3 regions of the Pseudalkalibacillus sp. JSM 102089 genome follow, and region 1 is predicted to be linked to each of the others. Evidence: a T-box and tRNA genes for the amino acid it is inferred to sense, from the RefSeq annotation. Region 1 holds a T-box; the other regions hold tRNA genes.
What was found. The T-box of region 1 lies ahead of leuS (leucine--tRNA ligase). A T-box ahead of a tRNA ligase gene usually reads a tRNA of that ligase, here a tRNA-Leu.
Positions count from the first base shown of each region.

Region 2: it has a tRNA-Leu gene. The T-box ahead of leuS (leucine--tRNA ligase) is inferred to sense a tRNA for this amino acid. The anticodon was not compared.
Region 3: it has a tRNA-Leu gene. The T-box ahead of leuS (leucine--tRNA ligase) is inferred to sense a tRNA for this amino acid. The anticodon was not compared.

Region 1 covers NZ_JBEWYW010000005.1:132,198-136,404, reverse strand. Annotated here, with positions in the region: gene leuS (leucine--tRNA ligase) at 1-2,106, opposite strand, end outside; T-box leader at 2,170-2,400, opposite strand; gene ABVF21_RS13140 (hypothetical protein) at 2,607-2,816, opposite strand; gene ABVF21_RS13135 (class I SAM-dependent methyltransferase) at 3,038-3,610, shown strand; gene ABVF21_RS13130 (hydrolase) at 3,641-3,943, opposite strand; gene ABVF21_RS13125 (tetraprenyl-beta-curcumene synthase family protein) at 4,009-4,207, opposite strand, start outside.
Region 2 covers NZ_JBEWYW010000001.1:333,339-337,545, reverse strand. Annotated here, with positions in the region: gene ABVF21_RS01585 (rhodanese-related sulfurtransferase) at 1-575, shown strand, start outside; gene ABVF21_RS01580 (NRDE family protein) at 634-1,389, shown strand; gene ABVF21_RS01575 (hypothetical protein) at 1,519-1,674, shown strand; tRNA gene ABVF21_RS01570 (tRNA-Val) at 1,869-1,944, shown strand; tRNA gene ABVF21_RS01565 (tRNA-Thr) at 1,974-2,049, shown strand; tRNA gene ABVF21_RS01560 (tRNA-Leu) at 2,055-2,139, shown strand; tRNA gene ABVF21_RS01555 (tRNA-Arg) at 2,148-2,224, shown strand; tRNA gene ABVF21_RS01550 (tRNA-Ala) at 2,229-2,304, shown strand; tRNA gene ABVF21_RS01545 (tRNA-Ser) at 2,326-2,418, shown strand; tRNA gene ABVF21_RS01540 (tRNA-Gly) at 2,424-2,497, shown strand; tRNA gene ABVF21_RS01535 (tRNA-Glu) at 2,505-2,579, shown strand; gene ABVF21_RS01530 (transporter) at 2,706-3,032, shown strand; gene ABVF21_RS01525 (YpjP family protein) at 3,311-3,952, shown strand; gene ABVF21_RS01520 (hypothetical protein) at 4,006-4,207, shown strand, end outside.
Region 3 covers NZ_JBEWYW010000013.1:33,745-37,951, forward strand. Annotated here, with positions in the region: gene ABVF21_RS19665 (ATP-binding protein) at 108-1,418, opposite strand; tRNA gene ABVF21_RS19670 (tRNA-Arg) at 1,553-1,626, opposite strand; tRNA gene ABVF21_RS19675 (tRNA-Gly) at 1,718-1,791, opposite strand; tRNA gene ABVF21_RS19680 (tRNA-Gln) at 1,796-1,870, opposite strand; tRNA gene ABVF21_RS19685 (tRNA-Tyr) at 1,875-1,959, opposite strand; tRNA gene ABVF21_RS19690 (tRNA-Met) at 1,977-2,053, opposite strand; tRNA gene ABVF21_RS19695 (tRNA-Arg) at 2,068-2,144, opposite strand; tRNA gene ABVF21_RS19700 (tRNA-Leu) at 2,153-2,237, opposite strand; gene kynU (kynureninase) at 2,400-3,677, shown strand; gene ABVF21_RS19710 (hypothetical protein) at 3,736-3,921, shown strand; gene ABVF21_RS19715 (spore coat protein) at 3,933-4,207, shown strand, end outside.

The DNA.
Region 1 (4,207 bases):
CACAAAGCCCTCCATTAATGTAACGGAAACTGACTCCTGCTTATATGCTTCATTCACAAATACCATCATTTGTGAAATAGCAGTATTAAAGCGTAAGCCTTCCATATCCTCTGTTACTTTCTTAACCGTTTCATGGTAGACGCGTTCCATTTCTTCTCCTGAATTTTCTTCAGAAATAGAAGACTTTGTTAGATCCCCTTCACCAAATAAGCGCCACACACGATCAAGGAAACGGCGCGCGCCATCTAGACCATTGTTAGACCATGCAATAGAACCCTCGAACGGTCCCATAAACATTTCATATAGACGTAGCGTGTCAGCACCGTGGCTTTCGACAATTTCATCTGGGTTAACAACATTCCCTTTTGATTTACTCATTTTCTCGTTGTTCTCACCAAGGATCATTCCTTGATTTCGGAGACGTTGGAATGGTTCTTTTGTTGGCACAACACCGATATCATAAAGAACTTTATGCCAGAAACGAGCATATAACAAGTGAAGAACCGCATGTTCCGCACCGCCGATATACATATCAACAGGCAACCACTCATCGAGTTTTTTCGGGTCAGCTAGCATTTCATCGTTATCCGGATCAATGTAGCGAAGGTAATACCAACAGCTTCCAGCCCATTGCGGCATTGTGTTTGTTTCACGTCGGCCCTTCATTCCCGTTTTAGGATCAACTACGTTCAACCAATCCTCAATATTAGCTAAAGGAGATTCGCCAGTTCCTGACGGTTTAATTTCCGTTGTTTCAGGAAGAACAACAGGAAGCTCTTCTTTCGGGACAGCAGACATTGTGCCATCCTCCCAATGAATAATTGGAATTGGCTCGCCCCAATAACGCTGTCGACTGAATAGCCAGTCGCGAAGACGATACGTCGTTTTTTTCGTTCCTTTTCCTTTTTCCTCTAGCCATTCTATGCTTTTCGTAATTGCTTCTACTTTCTCAAGGTCGTTTAAGAAGTCAGAGTTCACATGCTTTCCGTCTTCTGTATAAGCTTCCTTGGATACATCTCCTCCAGCAACGACTTCTTTAATAGGAAGATTAAATGTAGTAGCGAACTCATAATCGCGCTCATCGTGAGCTGGAACTGCCATAATAGCTCCTGTTCCATAGCTCATAAGAACGTAATCTGCTACCCAAATTGGAAGCTTCTCATTATTGATTGGATTAATGGCATATGCGCCAGTAAACTCGCCAGTCTTCTCTTTTGATAACTCTGTACGCTCAAGGTCACTCTTAGTTTGTACTTTTGATCGGTAGCTTTCAACTTTTGAGATTTGTTCACTAGTAGAAATTTTGTCAACGAAAGGATGCTCAGGTGCAAGGACCATATACGTTGCTCCAAAAAGTGTATCAGGACGCGTCGTAAACACATCGATCGATTCATCATGACCGTCAATCATGAATGTTACTTCGGCACCTTCAGATTTCCCAATCCAGTTACGCTGCATTTCTTTAATGCTGTCAGACCAGTCAAGCTCTTCAAGGTCTTCAAGTAAACGATCCGCATACTCTGTAATTTTAAGAACCCATTGCTTCATTGGTTTACGAACAACCGGGTGGCCGCCACGTTCACTTTTACCGTCGATCACTTCTTCATTCGCAAGAACCGTTCCAAGTGCTGGACACCAGTTAACAGCCACTTCATCTACGTAAGCAAGTCCTTTTTCGTAAAGCTTTGTGAAAATCCACTGTGTCCATTTATAGTATTGTGGATCTGTTGTATTAACTTCTCTATCCCAATCATAAGAAAAACCTAACTCTTTAATTTGACGACGGAATGTGTCAATATTCTTTTGAGTAAAATCTCGTGGATTATTTCCTGTATCAAGAGCATACTGCTCTGCCGGAAGTCCAAATGCGTCCCAGCCGATTGGGTGAAGAACATTATATCCCTGCATTCGTTTCATACGTGAAAGGATATCCGTAGCTGTATACCCTTCAGGGTGCCCAACATGTAGCCCAGCCCCTGATGGGTATGGGAACATATCAAGAATATAAATTTTTTCACCATTAGCATCGTTTTCTGTCTTAAAAGTCTTGTTTGTTTCCCAGAAGTGTTGCCACTTCTTCTCAATTGTTTTGTGATCAAATGCCATTGTCACTCTCTCCTTCCAGTCCTTGCAAAAAAATAAAAAAACCTCCCGTCCCCGTTGTTCATCAACAGGGACGAGAGGTTGAGAATCTAATATTCACAATCACCCGCGGTACCACCCGGCTTAGTGCTAGAAACAGCACTCACTTAAGGCCTTTAACGCAGGCATACGGGCAACCTTACTCTATTCAGGCTTCCGATTCAAAGGTGAGTTCACAAATCTCCTATGTTAACTTCCACCAGCCGTTAACTCTCTAGCAATAGAATTTTTGTTACTATTCCTTATCATTATCTTTGGATTCACTAGTTACGTATATAATTTGTATTGTATGAATACTTGTGAGAAATGTCAAGAACATTATCAGAATAGACGTTTTTTTCGTAATCTATACATCAGCTGTCCGTATATTCGATGAATTAGTATGTGTGCCAAAAGAACAATCTCAATTAATACAGTAAGGTGCTGTCTCAATAAAAAGAAACGCACCCTGATTGGGTACGTTATCATTTACGATACTTTTTTTGACTAGCCGAATCATCTTTGGAATGCGGCTTATCTTTTTCTTCTTTTTGTTCTTCTTTTAAATCTTCTAATGGAATCGCATCGACATTCATTTCTGAAGTATCCTCGTCGAGCTGATTCTTTTCCTTATCTGGTAATTGCTCGGGATTATTAGTTTCGCCTTGTTTATGTGATTTTTCATGCTCTGCCATATGATCACCTCATTTTTTTGTATAGTACTCTGTACCACGATCCAGATATTCCCAAACACATAAAGATGTTAGTTGGAGTGAACGGTCGATCATGGTAAAGTCATACTTAGTTAGAAACAAACAAAAAAGCCATTCTAAACCTCGACGTCCTAATAAATTGATAGGATGCGGTAAGAAGACTCATTTAAGAAAATTTTAATTGATAGAAAGGATTACAGATCATGACTCTTCAACGTATATTACCTTTTACAAGAACGCTACTGAATTCAGTATTAACAGAAGGAGGCATTGCTATTGATGGCACTTGCGGAAACGGACATGACACTCTCTTCCTAGCTGAATCAGTAGGGAATTCAGGAAAAGTGTATGGTTTTGATATCCAACCTGAGGCGATTGAAGCTACAGAAAAAAGGCTGGCAGCAGCTAAGCAATCTGCCCAGGTGGCATTATTCCACGAGAGTCACGCTTCAATCAATAGCAAAATTGAGACGAAAGATGTAGGAAACGTTTCTGCCGCAATCTTTAACCTTGGCTACCTCCCAGGTGGAGATAAAACTATTGTGACGAAACCTGAAGAAACGATCCAAGCAGTAACAGACATCCTACATTTGCTTCGTTCAGAAGGGCTCCTTATTCTAGTCGTCTACCCAGGACACCCAGAAGGTAAAATTGAAAGTGAGAAGGTGACAGATTTCGCTTCAGATCTCGATCAGTCACAGTATCAAGTTCTAAAATACCAATTTATTAACCAAATCAATGAACCACCCTATATTCTTGCCATCAGCAAAAAATAAGAGGCTGTGCATCTGCACAGCCTCTATTCTCTATAGAATTCCCATCGTTTCGATATGTTCTCTTGTTTTCTTATTCCCTAATTTGTGTAAAAGACCATAAATCTCTTTCATATGATTATCATAATCATCATTGTTCTTATCTTCATGATAACTCATAGCTGGAACATGTGAACGATATAACGATAAGCGACTATCCTTATCTGTCAGATCAAATAGCTCACTGAGCTTGAAGATATCTTCCTCATCTGCGTCGATTTCAAAATTATAGCTCGATGCCCCTTGATCTTCCAGTATCTCGCCCGAACTTACAGCCACATAGTAACGCTTTTTCATTTTAAGAGCCCCTTTCAAAATCCTATAGGCTTCTTTTCTCACGAAAGAGCGTTTTTTATACGCTTTTACTGAGACGCTTTGTGAAGTCTTCTATAAACCCAACCATTAAAGTAGAAGAAAAGGCTCGATCTTCCCCCAATTCGAATAATTTTACGAGCAAGAGAACGGACGTCTTTCTGTTCCATTACTTTACGATCCGCAAGGTAAATACCAAGTAAACCACGATTAATTAATCGATGGAAGGAAGAATGCGGAAGCCCTTCA
Region 2 (4,207 bases), on a different contig from region 1:
CGAAAGAAATAACCGGGAATTATCTTGAGCCAAAGGAATTTATGGAAGCATTAGAAGATGATGATGTAATTGTTATCGATGCACGAAATGACTATGAGTACGATATTGGTCATTTTCGCAATGCAATTCGTCCTGATATAAAGGCTTTTCGAGATCTTCCGGACTGGATTGAACAAAATCTTTCGGACCAAAAAGATAAGAAAGTATTAACTTATTGTACAGGTGGAATTCGCTGTGAGAAATTTTCTGGTTACTTAATGAAAAAAGGTTTTTCCGACGTTTCACAGCTTCATGGAGGAATTGTAACGTATGGTAAAGACCCGGAGGTACAGGGGAAATATTTTGATGGCAAGTGCTTTGTATTTGATGATCGTCTTGCTGTTAATGTAAACCGTACCGATGAAGATACAGTTGTAGGGAAATGCTACCATTGTGAGGATCCAGCAGATACTTATATCAATTGTGCTAATGTACAGTGTGACAAGCTTCATATCGTCTGTGATTCTTGCAAAGAGGAGTATAACCATTATTGTTCTTCTGCATGTGAAGAAGAAGTTCGTATGATCCAATCGTAACGCAGCGGCTAACGCTGCGTTTTTTCTTACATTGAAACAAGAGAGGAGGCGCGTTAAGATGTGCTTAATTGCTGTAGCTCAAAATGTTCATCCTACATACCCATTTATACTCGTAGCCAACCGAGATGAATTCTACGAGCGTCCAACAAAACCTGCGAACTATTGGAGAGATGTACCAGAACTACTTGCGGGGCGTGATTTAAAGGCTATGGGAACATGGCTAGGGGTTACAACAAACGGAAGAATTGCAGCCCTTACGAACTATCGAGAAGCGAATGAGCAGCCTAAAAGTCTATCAAGGGGTGATCTAACGGCCGATTACTTACGTGATCATCAATCCCCATTATCATACTTAGAAATGGTTCGACAAAAGAAAGATCAGTACAATGGATTTAATTTAATCATAGGAGATTTTAAGAGCCTTTATTATTATTCAAATCGGCAGGATCAAATTTCAAAACTAGAGAACGGTGTTCACGCTGTTAGTAATCACTTACTGAATACGAGCTGGCCAAAGGTTGAGCAGCTTAAAGAAGAATTGAAATACTATTTAAGTGCAGAAAAGAACCTCGATCAGAATCGTCTTTTTGAAATGCTTTCTCACGCTGAGCCTGCACCTGATCATCTATTACCACAGACAGGCGTGCCGATCGAATGGGAAAGGATGCTTTCACCTGTTTTTATTAAGTCGGATCATTACGGAACGAGGGCGCAAACTGTTATTATGGTTTCACAAAATGGAGAAGTTACTTTTGTTGAGAGGTCAGGAGAAGATCAGGAAAATTACTACCAATTTAATCTTGAAGAAGCATAATTGCGCTCCAAGTGAATAAATTATGTGTTACCTGTAACTTTTGCCAATAGATCGATGGTGAAAAAAGATTCGGGTTTAACAACAGAAAAATAGGGTAATGAGAGTTATTACTTATGAGGAGGGGTTTTTTTGAAAAGAAAGCGTCACTATGTTGAAGATCAGCTTTTGCGGGAATCAAGCGACATGAAAGAGTACCGAAAATATGATTCTGAAATGGTGACTAAAAAAAGACCAATACTCCGCCAAAATAAAAAGAAAAAACCACTTATTCAAACGCCAGTATAAGCAGGGGAGAGCGCTCCCTGCTTTTTCTATGTGAAAAATGGAGTGCTTAACTATGGGGATTATTTTTTTGTGAAAAAGGGTTGTGTTTTTTTCGAGTCGGTGATAAGATAAGTCTTGTCCTTGAAAAAACACATTAAAAAAAGTGTTGACGAGACAAAAGATGATATTGTATAATAATGAAGTCGCTGTTTAACGGAGGATTAGCTCAGCTGGGAGAGCATCTGCCTTACAAGCAGAGGGTCGGCGGTTCGAGCCCGTCATCCTCCACCATTTATTTTTGATGAGTTTCATTAAATTATGCCGGCCTAGCTCAATTGGTAGAGCAACTGACTTGTAATCAGTAGGTTGGGGGTTCAAGTCCTCTGGCCGGCACCACACATGCGGGTGTGGCGGAATTGGCAGACGCGCTAGACTTAGGATCTAGTGTCTTATGACGTGGGGGTTCAAGTCCCTTCACCCGCACCATAGAATATGCGCCCGTAGCTCAATTGGATAGAGCGTCTGACTACGGATCAGAAGGTTAGGGATTCGACTTCTCTCGGGCGCACCATATTGGGGCCTTAGCTCAGCTGGGAGAGCGCCTGCCTTGCACGCAGGAGGTCAGCGGTTCGATCCCGCTAGGCTCCACCATATATATATATTCATGTTTTCGGAGGAATACCCAAGTCTGGCTGAAGGGATCGGTCTTGAAAACCGACAGGGGCTTAGTCGCCCGCGGGGGTTCGAATCCCTCTTCCTCCTCCATCTTTGCGGGTGTAGTTTAGTGGTAAAACCTCAGCCTTCCAAGCTGATGTCGTGGGTTCGATCCCCATCACCCGCTCCATTTTGTTGGCCCGTTGGTCAAGCGGTTAAGACACCGCCCTTTCACGGCGGTATCACGGGTTCGATTCCCGTACGGGTCACCAACTAAATTTTCATAAACTTTATTGGCTTAAGCATACTCAAAGAGGTGCTTTTTTTGTTGTTTTCAATTCGGTACGTCTTATCAGAATACAGCATACAGTGACTGTATAAGAGAGGGGATGGACCGAATGTATTATGAAGAACATGAGCATATTGCTTATCATTATGACAACACAGATGCCTATCGTCAGCAACCGGTAGCTCCAACATCGAGCCCACCAGCATCACCGCCTCCTAGACCACAGTCAGCACAAGCTGGAACATTTGCTGTAGATCCAGGATCAATTAGAAGGTGTATGTATCGGTTTACTTATATTTGGATGAGGGGCGGCAATTCATTTTGGTTTTGGCCAGTATATGTAGGGCGTACTTCTGTTTCGGGGTTTCGCTGGACCGGTAGAAGGTGGGTATATACAGGCATAAGTCTGAGAAGAATTGATATGTTTACTTGTTAATAGATAGGGCGCTTACATGAAGCGCTCTTTTTTAAAGGCTCTTTTCGTAGACGTTGTTGCTATAGTAGGTGAATTTTCGCTTCAATCAAGGAAGTTTAGAGTTTAATTCAACAATTGTTTCGAAAGCAACAATTTTTATAAAAGGGACTTTTAAATGAAAAGCTTCTTTAACTTAGCCAAATGAAAATTAATGAAAAATCGTCTAAACATCTGGCTTTTTTGAGAAGATCATGCGAGAATAATACTAACTATTGATCTTCGAAAGTCAGGTGCACATAATGAAATTCCCTCTTTGGATGAGAAAGTTATTTGTAGCATTTGTTGCTGTTGTTACGCTTGGAACTGTGATTCCTACTGGATATCTAGCAGATGACAAAACAGAGGCATCAGAGAATTATCAAGAAGAAAACCATCTTCTTATTGAGTCGAGGGACGAGCCTGATAAGGCGATAGAGCCTGTTGTTGATCAGTATGATTGGCCCATCATAGCTCAGGACGCTTCTTCTTCTGAACTACTGACGCATTTTGTAAGCTATGCAAGCAATCAATCTGAGCAACTCGGGCTAACAAAATTCGGTGAAACGATCTCAACTCGAGTCGGTAACGAGTATCGAGATGCAATTGTACCTAAAATGACAGAAGCGATCGCTACCTCAGTGGAAAATCTGGATGAGGATACGTTAAGGTCACTTCGTTTGACGGACAACCCTTCTGGTGGATACGGAGAACGCATTCTTCATGTGTATAATGAACAGAGCGGGGAAGACTTATTGCGTTTCCATGTGAGAAGAGATCACCCCCCACAAGATGGCTATTGGTTTAATTTTCATTACCATGCAGCGAATGATGATTTTGAAGAACATTATGAAGTAGGTAAGATTTATTGGGATAAAAACACTCCGCCTAAGTGGCTCTCGTAAGAGAGGTGCGCGGGGTGTTTTTGGTTGGAGATTAAGGGAGGATCACAACATAGATGGAACTTGTACAATGTATTAGAGATGTTTTCGAAGAAGAGCCTTTAACCGGCTCAGAGAATGTATTGAATCGTAAATTATTTAAGGAAGGTCATTTCTACCCAGTTTATAAAGATGAGCATCATAGCTGGATTACGCTTGATGATGAAGGAGAGCAGCATATTATTGCTACCGGCATCTCCCTCAATGAAGACTTCTGGT
Region 3 (4,207 bases), on a different contig from region 1:
TTATATTATAAGTATCGTTCGGTTTTCCTAATTTTCAGCCATGTTCGCTCATACTATTGCATTTTGATTTTGGCCCATTCGAGTGAAATCTTCGTTTCACTCGCCTTTCATTCCGATAAGTGATGATCTACCGAAAGACGAGGTAGCTTCATTTCAAATGTAGACCCTTTCCCTTCTTCACTCTCAATTAATAACTCTCCTCCGTGTTGTTCTATAATCTTCAAACACACTGATAACCCTAGCCCAGTACCACTCTCTTTTGTTGTAAAAAATGGTTCCCCTAGTCGATCAATATCTTCTTTAGAAATGCCTGCTCCATTGTCGGTAATCCTCACAGATATAAACATCTCTTGAACATCCATACTCAAATGAAGATATTTCGATTGTTCCATATGACTCATTGCTTCAATAGCGTTTTTCATGAGATTAATGCATACTTGCTTCATTTCGTTAGGGTTAGCAAAAACAACCGCTTCTTCATCCCCAAAACTCGTTTGTAATGTCACATCGTTCAATAGAGCATTAGACTCAATCAAGGCCGAGACCTGCTTTAATAAACTTTTCATTTCAACATTCGTAAATAACGTACTATGCGGCTTTGCTAGTGTTAGAAGTTCACTTAGCACTAATTCGATACGTGATATTTCTGAAAAGATTATTTCAAAATACGGCATAGTGGATTCCTTCTTCTCAAGCAGTTGAAGAAATCCTTTTACTGATGTTAGAGGATTCCGAACTTCATGAGCAATGCCAGCGGCAAGCTGTGCAGCTGATGCTAACTTTTCAGATTTAACCGCAAGGGCTTCATTTGTTTTAAGCAATCGCTCTTCTGATTGCTTTCTAAAGGTTTTATCCTTAATCGTTCCGGTCATTCCTTCAAATCTTCCTTTAGAGCTATATTCGTATTTAATAAAGACCTCACACCAGACGAATCCCCCGCCTTTTTTCTGAACCCTGAATTCAAATACTTTAGAATTACTGGCGCCATCCTGGAATCGAAATAATTCTTTATGTAAATTCAGCCGATCATCTGGATGTATATAAGATAAGCTGTATGTGCCTAATGAATCCTGAACGTCGTAACCAGTTAACTCTCCCCACGCTTGATTCAACCAGATCCAACTACCATCTATTCCAGTTTGAAAAACAACTTCGTTTAAGCTGTTTATGACACTATTATAATTTTCTGATAGTTTACGATATTTTTCCTCACTATCTTTTAATTTGGACAGAAGTATGACAGAGCGATCATAATATGACGAGTACCACCAAACAATTACCATAACTGAGATCGTAAAGAATATGTCCATTAACCAATTGATTTTAATTTCATTAACAGAATAAAGCCAATAATCCCATAATAAAATCGCTATAAAAAACGTTACAACAGATATAATTCTTCCTTTATATCGCTTCATTTCGTCACCATTTCCTAAGTGATTTATTAATTACTAGTTTATTGGAAATGGAGCGTATGTGCAAACACACATGTGCCATTAATAGGATAAAAAAACTCCTTGAATAAGTCATCTTATTCAAGGAGTTATAAGTATGCGCCTTAGAGGATTCGAACCTCTGACCCACAGCTTAGAAGGCTGTTGCTCTATCCTACTGAGCTAAAGGCGCACGATATGAATGGTATTTCATCTCAACAAAAGTATACCATGATTAAAATCAGGTTGTGAAGTAGCTTTTAAAACTCTTCTACAATATGTAATGGAGCGGGTGATGGGGATCGAACCCACGACATCAGCTTGGAAGGCTGAGGTTTTACCACTAAACTACACCCGCAAAATGGCTGGGCTAGCTGGATTCGAACCAACGCATGACGGAATCAAAATCCGTTGCCTTACCGCTTGGCTATAGCCCAATCATGGTGGAGGGGGACGGATTCGAACCGCCGAACCCTGAGGGAGCGGATTTACAGTCCGCCGCGTTTAGCCACTTCGCTACCCCTCCATGATGAAATTGTAATATGGTAGCGGCGGAGGGGATCGAACCCCCGACCTCACGGGTATGAACCGTACGCTCTAGCCAGCTGAGCTACACCGCCACTTAAATTATGTATGGTGCGCCCGAGAGAAGTCGAATCCCTAACCTTCTGATCCGTAGTCAGACGCTCTATCCAATTGAGCTACGGGCGCAAAATATATGGTGCGGGTGAAGGGACTTGAACCCCCACGTCGTAAGACACTAGATCCTAAGTCTAGCGCGTCTGCCAATTCCGCCACACCCGCATATGTTGTGTATCAGCGACGTTTAATAATATACCATTGAACCATTTGAAATGTCAATCATTATTCTAAAAAAATGTAGAAAGTTTCTTTTGAAGAGAGTGAAAGCGTTGACATGCTCTTCTCCCTCTCATACGATAAGTTGTAGAAAAGGAGCTGTTACATATGAGTTTATCACAGTCCATTACAGGCGCAAAAGAATTCGACAAGAAAGACCCTTTAGCCCATTTTCGTGATAAGTTTTACTTAAATCCAAATACGCTATATTTCGATGGTAATTCACTTGGTCTACTATCAAAGAATGCAGAAGCCTCCCTTCTTCGATCTCTTGATGACTGGAAGCAACACGGAATTGATGGCTGGTCTGATGGTAAGCAGCCCTGGTTTTATATGGCAGAAAACATCGGTGAGATGACATCAACGCTAATCGGTTCACATGCTTCTGAAACAATTACTACCGGTTCAATTACAACTAACCTTCATCAAATGCTCGCTACTTTTTTTAAACCTTCAGGAAACAAAACAAAAATACTAGCCGATTCTTTAACATTTCCATCTGACATTTACGCTATTCAAAGTCAGCTTGAACTCCATGGATTATTCCCAGAAACTAATTTAATACAAGTTCAGAGCCGTGACGGAAGAACAATCCTAGAAGAGGATATCATTGAGGCCATCGATGATACTGTAGCCCTTATTCTCCTCCCTTCCGTACTTTATCGGAGTGGACAATTACTAAATATAGAAAAAATCACACAAGCAGCCCATTCTAAAGGGGTAATCATTGGCTTTGACCTGGCTCATTCAATCGGAGCCATTCCTCATAAACTTCACGACTGGAACGTTGACTTCGCGGTTTGGTGTACATACAAGTACTTAAATAGCGGCCCTGGTGGTGTAGGTGGACTTTTTGTGCACGAAAATCACCTAGGCAGACGACCCGGCCTTGCTGGATGGTTCAGTTCCAAGAAAGAAATGCAATTCGATATGAGTCATACGCTTACTCATGCTGAAACCGCCGGCGCATTTCAAATAGGCACTCCCCACATTTTTAGTATGGCTCCTTTAATAGGAGCTCTGGAATTGATGAACGAAGCTGGCATAGATGCGATTCGAGAAAAATCATTGTCTCTTACCAACTATTTAATGTGTCTTATTAAAGAAAATCTTGCTGAAGATGGTTTTACGATCACTAATCCATCAGAAGATGATCGACGGGGTGGGCATATTTGCCTCGAGCACGATGAAGCTGCTCGAATTTGCAAAGCGCTAAAACAAAAAGGCGTCATTCCAGATTTCCGCTCACCAAACGTCATTCGCCTAGCACCAATTGCTCTCTATACATCATTTGAAGATGTCTATCATGTTGTCCAAATTCTAAAGAGTATTATGATTGAAAAAACGTATCAGCAGTTTTCTAACGAGCGAAACGTTATCGCTTAAGTGAGTATAATTTGGTTTTTCTCCATTCATACTATGTGAAATGAAGGAGGGAAACAGGATGACTCAGCTGAACGAACTTGAACTTCAAAATCTGCGTCACATGATCGGCGGGCATGAAACACTCGCAAACAAACTTGATTCCTATGCCCAATCTTGTACTTGTCCGCAGCTTAAGCAAATGCTTCAAAAGGATGCACAAGAAGCACGCAACACACAACAACAATTAATCGGCTTCTTAAGTTAAGGAGGGATTTTATGAATGAGAAAGATATGGTAAATGATTATTTATCCGTATTGAACAGCAGCTTAAGTAATTACGGGAGCGTCATTTCTCAAGCTGACAATCCACAACTTCGTCAGGCTCTTCAACAAATTAGAAATACCGATGAGCAGCGACAATATAACCTTTATCAATACGCTAAACAAAAAGGGTATTATCAGCCAGCCGCCCCAGCACAAACCAATGAAATTCAACAAGTTAAAAACCAACTAACAGCTCCGCAGCAACAACAGAATAATCAGCCGCCCCA